Casimicrobium huifangae: one gene and its partner. The protein of the gene in region 2 interacts with the protein of the main gene of each other region in a pairwise test. Links are inferred from orthologs where the notes say so. Each region holds a gene or a part of one and is shown on either strand. Other genes may lie near its edges.

The links.
Region 1: the proteins of FKL89_RS16920 (region 2) and plsB interact in binary tests that used the Escherichia coli proteins (3 or more experiments, as listed by UniProt). The link is inferred for Casimicrobium huifangae from one-to-one orthologs.

The regions. Positions count from the first base shown.
Region 1 is NZ_CP041352.1:419,012-422,192, reverse strand. It holds plsB (glycerol-3-phosphate 1-O-acyltransferase PlsB), read right to left. Parts: upstream 2,782-3,181; coding sequence 220-2,781; downstream 1-219. Other genes in the region: miaA (tRNA (adenosine(37)-N6)-dimethylallyltransferase MiaA), read right to left, coding at 2,778-3,181; leuC (3-isopropylmalate dehydratase large subunit), read right to left, coding at 1-163. UniProt on the Escherichia coli protein: Catalyzes the transfer of an acyl group from acyl-ACP to glycerol-3-phosphate (G3P) to form lysophosphatidic acid (LPA). This enzyme can utilize either acyl-CoA or acyl-ACP as the fatty acyl donor.
Region 2 is NZ_CP041352.1:3,748,236-3,754,016, reverse strand. The notes cover bases 1,208-4,160. They hold FKL89_RS16920 (YbgC/FadM family acyl-CoA thioesterase), read left to right. Parts: upstream 1,208-2,434; coding sequence 2,435-2,887; downstream 2,888-4,160. Other genes in these bases: tolA (cell envelope integrity protein TolA), read left to right, coding at 4,109-4,160; FKL89_RS16910 (ExbD/TolR family protein), read left to right, coding at 3,692-4,096; tolQ (protein TolQ), read left to right, coding at 2,884-3,558; ruvB (Holliday junction branch migration DNA helicase RuvB), read left to right, coding at 1,401-2,438. In the rest of the region: FKL89_RS16930 (Pre-rRNA-processing protein TSR2-like), read left to right, coding at 128-967; more of tolA, read left to right, coding at 4,161-4,975; FKL89_RS16900 (Mpo1-like protein), read left to right, coding at 5,064-5,399; FKL89_RS16895 (LysR substrate-binding domain-containing protein), read right to left, coding at 5,415-5,781.

The DNA of each region.
Region 1 (3,181 bases), 3.3 Mb from region 2 along the record:
TGCGCCACGGCTGGCGGCCGGCCAGCTTCAGCCCCTCGAACGCCTGCGGGCTGGTGACTTCGTGCACCAGATGGCGGTCGATGTAGAGCAGCGCCGTGCCGTCGCTTTCGGTACGGACGACGTGTGCGTCAAAAAGTTTGTCGTAAAGCGTGCGGCCAGCCATGAGAACCCTGAAACGAAACCGGAAATCTTGCCGCGCCCGATGCGCGAACCCTGATTTTATGCGGTTGCAGCAATTTGCCCCGGCCGCCGTTGCGCTGCGCGCAACACGGCAGCACGGGTGTCCGGCGGTAACAGGAAAGCCGCCTCATCCGCGCGAGCCTTGAGTTCAGGCCCGTAATGCACGGAATCCGCCGAGTCGACCTGCAGCAGACCGACGCGCAACAGGGCATCGAACGCGGAGCGGAACTGGCTGCGATCCGAAAACTCCGGCGCGTTGAATACATGGGTCATGGCCAGATGCTGCGCTGCCTGCTGGCACAGCGCTTCCACGGCTTCGCGGCTTTGCTCGCCGCTGGGGGCGCGCCCGGCGAGCGCCAGCATCAGCGCGTGGCGGGTCAGCGCCGGGCGGATGGTGGCAGCGAGCAGTTCGAGATGCATCGCGGCGTCGGTGCCGGCAGGCGAGGCGCTGACCACAGCGGCGTCGGCTTCCATGCTTACCCAGCCATCACTGGCCATCGTGGCGAGCGTGCGTTCAAACGGCGGGAACAGTGTCGCATCGGGGCGCTCGGCGGCGGTCGCTACCGGTTCAACATCGTCATGCGTTGCCGCAACAGTCTCGGCCCGCCAGGGCGGCAGATACAACTCGGATTCGAGCAGCACATAAAGTTCTCGCGCAAGCCGCGCCAGCTTGGTCTTGCCGATCACGCCATGCTGCACAATGAGGCAGGCAATCAGCCCCGGCAGCGCAAAACAGTGCAGCACGTTGTTGCGGAAGTAGGTGAGCGCAACGGCCGCGTCGTCGCTGGCCATCACCACGTCGCCGAGCGCATGGCTTTGCCGCTGCAGGTAACCCAGCCGCGCCGTGTGAGTGATGGCTTCGACGCCGCTTACCGTAGTGGCGACGGCCTCCGGTGCAGTGCGCGCCTGCGCGGCCAGCCGTAGCAGCCGCTCGACGATATCGGCGAGCTGGGCAGCGTCGGCCGCGTGCTTGGGCGTTGCCAGCAGAGCCGTGGCCACCACCGCAACCGGGTTCAGATGCACCGCACCGTTGATTCGCTCGGCAATCTGCCGCGACAGTTCGGTCAGCGTCCGGCGACGCAGGTTCTTGTCGGCAAGCCAGTTGTCCATGTCGCGCACGCCCTCGGCGTCGAGCAGCTCGCCCAAGGCAATGGGCCGCGCGAAGCTGACGCCGACCTCGCCGTAGTGCTCGTGGCGGAGGTCGCGGATGGCACCGAGCAAGCCCCACACCGACTCCTTGCGCTTGGCGGCGCCGGCCAGCTCCTGCGTGTAGCTGCCACCCTCGATCAGCTTCTCGTAGCCGATGTAGACCGGCACAAACAGCAATGGCCGCGAGTGTTCGCGCAGGTAGCTCTGCACCGTCATCGAGATCAGGCCAGCCTTGGGCGGCAACATGCGGCCGGTGCGCGAGCGGCCGCCCTCGACGAAATACTCCATCGGGAAGCCGCGCCGGAGCACCTCGTGCACGTACGCGGCAAAGACTTCACCGTAGAGTTCGTCGCCCTTGATCGAGCGGCGCAGGAAGAAAGCGCCGCCACGACGCAGGATGCCACCCACGAGGGGCAGGTTTAGATTGGCACCCGCTGCGATATGCGGCACCGTCAGCCCCACGCGATACACAACGTAAGAGAGCAGCAGATAGTCGATGTGGCTGCGATGACAGGGCACGTAAACCAGCGTGTTGTCCTTCGCCAGCGCCTGCAGGCGATCAGCGCCGCGCACCGCGACGCCGTCGTAGATACGGTTCCACAAACGACCGAGCAACTGCTCACCGAGGCGTACCACCAGATACGAATAGTCAGCGGCGATTTCGCGGCCGATGGCCTCGGCGCGGCGCTCGACCCTGGGCACCGGCAGTTTCTTTTCGATCGCCTCCTGCGCGATGGCAGCCTGCACGCGTGGCTCGCGCATCATGGCACCGATCAGCGTGCGCCGGTGCGAGAGATCAGGACCAATGGCGGCCTCACGTTCATTGCGAAACTCGGTGCGCAGCAGCCGTGCCACGCGACGGAGAATGCGTTCGCGATCAAGACCCTCCACCTGGGCAACGTGAATCACCTCGTGCAACGAGATGGGCGCCCCGAACTTGGCCACCACCGCGCGGCGGTAAAAGATGATCGACAGCAGCTTGCGCAGTCGCGAGCGGCCGCCCCAGCCTTCGGCCGCCCACAGCCGCAGCAGGCGGATACCGCGCAGCGGCGAATCTTCGCGCTCCTCGCGCTCCGGCGCCCGTCCCCAGAAAATGCTCACCGGGATCAGCCGCACTTCGCTATTACGTTGCTCCAGTACCGCGTCCACCAGTCGGGTGAGCCGGCTGGCCGCGTCGCGACTTCGGTCATCGTGCAGGGCGAAGACCGAGTAGCGTTCGGCCAGCAGTGGCATCGGATCGTGTGAGGCGGGCACCGGATGCTTTCGGGTCAGCGCATCGAGCATCGCGGCATCGGTCACCGACGGTCGCGGCATCACATAGCAAACCGGCGCATCGCCGGTGATTGCCAAGGGTTCAGGGAACACCTGTACCTGCACCCAGAGCGACAGCAGGCGGCGCAGCGCGACGCGCAGCGAGCGTTCAGGAAAGCTCAGCAGATCGCCGCCGGTCATGCCTGGCCTGCCATGCCTGACCGGTGCAACCAGCTTTGCAATAGCGCCTGCGCCTTCACCAACGCATCTGGCGCATCGCAGGCGACCTCAACGCCAGGGAAGCTGCGCAGCCAAGTAAGCTGGCGCTTGGCCAGTTGCCGGGTGGCAAACAGCGCGCGGTCGAACATCTGCTCGCGTGGCGAGCGCTGTTCAAGCACGTCAAGCACCTGCCGGTAGCCGACGCAACGCATGGCCGGCAAATCGGGATGCAGGGGATAGTGGCTGCGCAGGCTTTCCACTTCGGCGACGAAGCCCTGTGCAAACATGGTGTTCAGCCGCTCCTCGCAGCGCAGATGCAGCCAGGCACGGGTCTGCGGCAACCAGCGGATGATGAAGAGGTCGAGATCGGCGAGCACTGAGC
Region 2 (5,781 bases):
TTACTCGGGTCCACGACTGCCCGTTGCTCCGCTCCTCGGCGCGGGCTGAAGGGGCACGTACTGGATAACACCGCGTCGGCGGTGTTATCCAGCAGAATATGGCTGAAATTGCCTTGAATTTCTCACGATGACTCTTATCCGTAAATCTTGGTTTCGCATCGGCATTGTGTGCGTCGTGCTTGCGCTACTAAACATTTATGTCCCATACGCGGAGCTGACGCTATTACGTGAAGGCGCATCAAAAGCGCTTCAGGCTACAGCTCTAATTTTCGCTGTTTGCACAGCCTTAGCACTCGCCGTGCTCAACAATTACGTCAGAGGGCTCAAGGAGTCTTCTCTCAAGAGAATTGCAGATATTCGCAGCCTCGTTGAAAAAATCTATGACGCGCACAAGGATTCCGACGATCCTGACATACGCGAAATTCGAGACGTTTATCTGCTGCCTCTTCTGACGCTCACGACAGGACATTGGCTGCAGTTCGATCCAATGAAGCCGATTCTGGAAAAAATCGTTGAGCCAGGCACTCGGTTGACCAAAAAAGACGGTTCGATTTTGCCGCGATATTTTCTTCGTCTCGAAGACGAAATTAACGAACTCGGTATCCTTTATTTGCGGCGCATCGTCGCAGGCTTACACCTGCAAACGATTCAGGGCGTGTTTGTTCTCATTTGCATCGGGATGATCACCATTGCGGCGGCGTTTAGCCTTCCTAATACGCCGTTGTGCAATGTAATTTCGATCAACGCCTCTTTTGCAACGATAGTGTTTTCAACACTCGAGCTTCTGCTGCTTATGAGCTACATCTCACAGGAAGCAAGCGAGGAGTTCCCAGAATCAGACGCGTTGCCTGACGATGAAGCCGAAGACGAATTTGCCGCTGCGAAGACAACTCAAGACTCTTTGCCCACTGCTGTAGAGTCGATTCCGGAGGCCATCAAATCAACTACCACTCCGGGTCCCCATTGATTCGCCCTGAGGAGCGCAGCAACAGGCGGTCCAAGCGTCGCACCATGAGCCCACCAGCGCGCGGCTAGCGCGCCATCGGGCGATTTGTGCGGCGCCCGCCTGTTGTGAGCACCGCAGGGTTCCCGGCGAATCTCTGGGGTCGCCTTTTCTTTGGTGACTTTCTTTTGGCGAAGCAAAAGAAAGTTACTTGCTGTCGGGCAACCCCCGACTTGGTAAACCCCGCCAACTTGGTTGGCAACGCCGCCCCCTCACCCTAGCCCTCTCCCACAAGGGGAGAGGGGACTAATTTGAGGTGCGTTAAGAACGTACCCTACGGGGTTTACGGCTTCATGGTTCGACAGGCTCACCACGAACGGGAGCTCAATACAATACCTGTATGGTCATTCATGATGATTCCCTCGCAAGCGCCGCCTCCGCGCGCGTGCCTGCAGGCATGGACGCGGGCGAGCGGCTGATCGCGCCGAAGAGCGAGGGCACGCAGGAGGACGCGCTGGAGCGCGCGCTGCGGCCGAAGCAGCTTGATGAATACGTTGGCCAGGAAAAGATTCGCGGCCAGATTTCGATCTTCATTGAGGCGGCGAAGTCGCGTCGCGAAGCGCTCGATCACGTGCTGCTGTTCGGCCCGCCGGGGCTGGGCAAGACGACGCTGTCGCACATCATCTCGCGCGAGATGGGTGTGACGATGCATCAGACCTCCGGCCCGGTGCTGGAGAAGAAGGGCGACCTCGCGGCGCTGCTGACCAATCTTGAGCCGAATGATGTGCTGTTCATCGACGAGATTCACCGCATCAGCGCGGTGCTCGAAGAGACGCTCTACAGCGCGATGGAGGATTACGCCATCGACATCATGATCGGCGAAGGGCCGGGCGCGCGCTCGGTGAAGCTCGACCTGCCGCCGTTCACGCTGATTGGCGCCACCACGCGCGCGGGCATGCTGACCAATCCGCTGCGGGACCGCTTCGGCATTGTGGCGCGGTTGGAGTTCTACAGCGACGAGGAACTGTCGCGCATCGTCGCCCGCTCGTCGAACCTGCTCAATGTGAACATGGAAGATGCCGGTGCGCTGGAGATTGCGCGCCGCTCGCGCGGCACGCCGCGCATCGCCAACCGCCTGCTGCGCCGCGTGCGCGACTTCGCTGAAGTGAAGGCGAAGGGGCACGTCACGCGCGAGGTGGCCGATGCGGCGCTGTCGATGCTGGACGTGGACGCCAGTGGGCTCGATGTGATGGACCGCAAACTGCTCGCCACCATCGTCGAAAAATTCTCCGGTGGTCCGGTCGGCGTGGACAACCTCGCCGCTGCGATCAGCGAAGAGCGTGAAACGATTGAGGATGTGATCGAACCCTTCCTGATCCAGCAAGGCTACGTACAGCGAACCAGCCGCGGCCGTATGGCCACCGCACGGGCGTACCGTCACTTTGGTCTGGTGCCGCCGGCGGCGATGGGTACTGGCGAATTGTTCACCGAATGAGCGCTCGCAGCGTGTTCAGCATCCCCGTCCGCGTCTACTACGAAGACACCGACGTCGGTGCCGTCGTCTACTACGCCAACTACCTGCGCTACATCGAACGCGCTCGCAGCGACTGGCTGCGCGCGGCGGGCTTTGAGCTGGACGTGATCCAGCGCGAGCAGAACGCGGTGTTTGTGGTGCGTCGGGTCGAGGCGGATTACTTTCTGCCGGCAACGCTGGGCAATCTGCTCACTGTCACCGCCGAGCCCACCGAGGTGGGTGCCAGCCGCATGGTCATCCGCCAACGCGTCACGCGGCAGGGTGCGAGTGGCGAAGAACTGTTATTCGCGGCGACGGTCACAGTAGCGTTCATCGCCGCCGATCTCTCCGGCCCGCTGCGCATGCCGAAGTCGATGCGCGATACGCTGAAAGCCATGATGCCCAATACTTCCGCGCAGGCACCCGAATGAAACCCACCGCCGATCTTTCGTTCATTCACCTGATCACCGGCGCCAGCGTGCCGGTGCAGGCGGTGATGCTGCTGCTGGTGCTGCTCTCGCTGTGGTCGTGGTGGCTGATCTTCTACAAAGGCGGCGTGCTCAAGCGAGCGGCGAAGCGTAACGCCGGCTTCGACGACTCGTTCTGGCAGGGTTCGGACCTCAACCAGCTCTACGCCCGCATTGCCGAGGGGCGCGAAAAGTTCGGGCCGCAAGCGGATGTCTTCGCTGCCGGGTTTCGTGAATTCATCAAGCAAAAGCGGCAGGCAACGGCGTCGAAAGAAGCTGTGGTCGATGGTACCCGTCGCGCGCTGAAGGCCGCGACGCAGCGCGAAATGGACGGCCTGGAACACCAGTTGCCCGGTCTTGCCACTGTGGCGAGTGTGAGCCCCTACATCGGCCTGCTCGGCACCGTCTGGGGCATCATGAATTCGTTCCGTGGTCTCGCCAGCGTCGGCCAGGCCACGCTCGCGCAGGTGGCGCCCGGCATCGCCGAGGCGCTGATCGCCACCGCCATCGGCCTGTTCGCTGCGATTCCGGCGGTGGTGGCGTACAACCGCTTCCAGGCCCAGCTCGATCGCATCAACACGCAGCTTGAGACCTTTGCGGAAGAGTTTCTGAACATTCTTCAGCGGCAAGCCTAGCGCATGATTCCGGATCAGAATCGATCATGACTTTGTCACTTTCGCCTTGCCGTGCATTCGCACTGTCTGCGGCTCACGGACTTGCCAACACCGGCGTCCTACCCGATCCTGACCCGCAATCGGGAGCCTGACCGTGCGCCGCCGCAAACTCGTCAGCCAGATCAACGTGGTGCCGTTCATCGACGTCATGCTGGTGCTGCTGATAGTGTTCATGATCGCCACGCCATCACTGCGTACTGGCGAGATTGAGCTGCCCAGCGTCGGGCAGCCACTGACGCCGTCGCAGGCCGATCCGATCGAAGTGACGGTGAAGGCCGATGGTTCGCTGTCGATGCGCGATGGTGGCAGCGCGACACAGGGCAAGCTGACACGCGCCACGCTGGTGAACCGGGTGCTGGAGCTGCAGAAGGTCAAGGACCGCCCGGTGGTCATCGCGGCCGACCGCAACGTCAAATACGACGAAGTGGTGGGTCTGCTCGGCGCTTTGCACGCACAGGGTGTGAAGCGCGTGGGTCTGGTCGCCAAAGAAGGCGGCTAGCGCGCCCTGCTGATGAGCAACAACAACGAAGGCTCGAAGACCGCAGCGTGGATCGGCGCCATCGTTGTCCACGTACTGCTGATCGGCGGGCTGGTGTTCAGCGTACGCTGGAAGCAGGTGACGCACGAGCCGGTGGCGGTGGAGCTGGTGTCGCGCGTTGCGCCGACGCCGGTGCCGGACCCGGTTGAACCGCCACCACCACCCGCGCCGCCTCCGCCTCCGCCGCCACCCCAACCTGCAGCACCGCCACCACCGAAAGTGGCGCCGCCGCCCCCGCCCCCACAACCGAGCGCAGCCGACATCGCTCGCCAGAAAGCAGCCGAGAAGGAAGCAAAGCGCAAGGCCGACGAGCTGAAAGCCGCCGAGGCCGCGAAGGAAAAAGCGAAGCAGGACGCCGCCAAAAAGCAGGCTGACGCTGATGCGGCGAAGAAGCAGAACGAAATCCGCGCCCGCGAGCTGAAAGCGGCGCAGGACAAGGCGCTCAAGGAACAGCAGGCAACGCAGGCCGCTGCCGAAAAGGCAGCGAAGGAGGCCGCAGCCAAGGCCGAGGCCGAACGTGCTGCCAAGGCCGCTGCTGACGCTGCCGCAGCGCGCGCCCGGGCCAGGGCCGAGGCGGACTACGTGGCGAAGATTCGCGGCAAGGTGCGCGGCAACATCATCCTCGCCAGCGAAGTGCCGGGCAACCCGGAGGCGCAGTTCACGGTGACGCAGTTGCCAACCGGTGAAGTGATCTCGGTGACGCTGACCAAATCCAGCGGTAACCGGGCTTACGATGAGGCGGTCGAAAGGGCGATCCTGAAATCGTCACCCCTGCCGAAGCCCGATCAGGCCGAGGTGTTCCAGCGGCAGTTGTCGCTCAAGTTCCGGCCACTGGAGTAGACAACGTCTGACGCGCGGGAGGCCGTCCGCGCTGGCAGTTGTCCACTCGCGATGTCTGCGCTATCGTTCGTAACGAGGAGGATTCATCATGGCAGACGCAATCGCTCAGGTACCGGCTCAGAAGTTCACGAGTTTCGCGTCCTTCTATCCGTTCTATCTCGGCGAGCATCGCAACCCGGTTTGCCGCGTGCTGCACTTTATCGGCACTTCCGTTGGCCTTTCGCTGCTGATCACGGCCTTCATCACCAAACTCTGGTGGCTGATTCCGGTGGGCATCGTGCAGGGCTACGCGTGGGCCTGGGTGGGGCACTTTGGTTTCGAGAAAAACAAGCCGGCGAGCTTCAAGCAGCCGCTGTACTCATTCATGGGCGACTGGGTGATGTGGTTCCAGTTGCTGACCGCCAAGATCAAGTTCTCAGGGTAAGCGCGGCTGCTCGCACTATGGTGCCGACTTCATCGCGGCAAATGCTTCAGCGATGAAGTCGACGAAGGTGCGTACCCGCGTCGACAACTGCAACTGCTCGCGATACACGGCGTAGATGTCGGCGTCTGGTGTTTCCCATTGCGGCAACACCTGTCTTAACCGCCCGCTCTTCAAATAACGCACGATGTCCCACTCGGCACGCATCACTATGCCGTGGCCGTCCAGCGCCCAGTTGACGGCGATCTCACCGTCGTTGGTGGTCAGGTGTCCGCGTGTCTTCACTGTCTCTGTGCGCCGCCGGGCACCTTTGCCTGATGAGATACGCCACACGCCGTAGGCTTCGTCGCCCTGACGGATGCCGATGCAGTGATGGCGCGCCAGT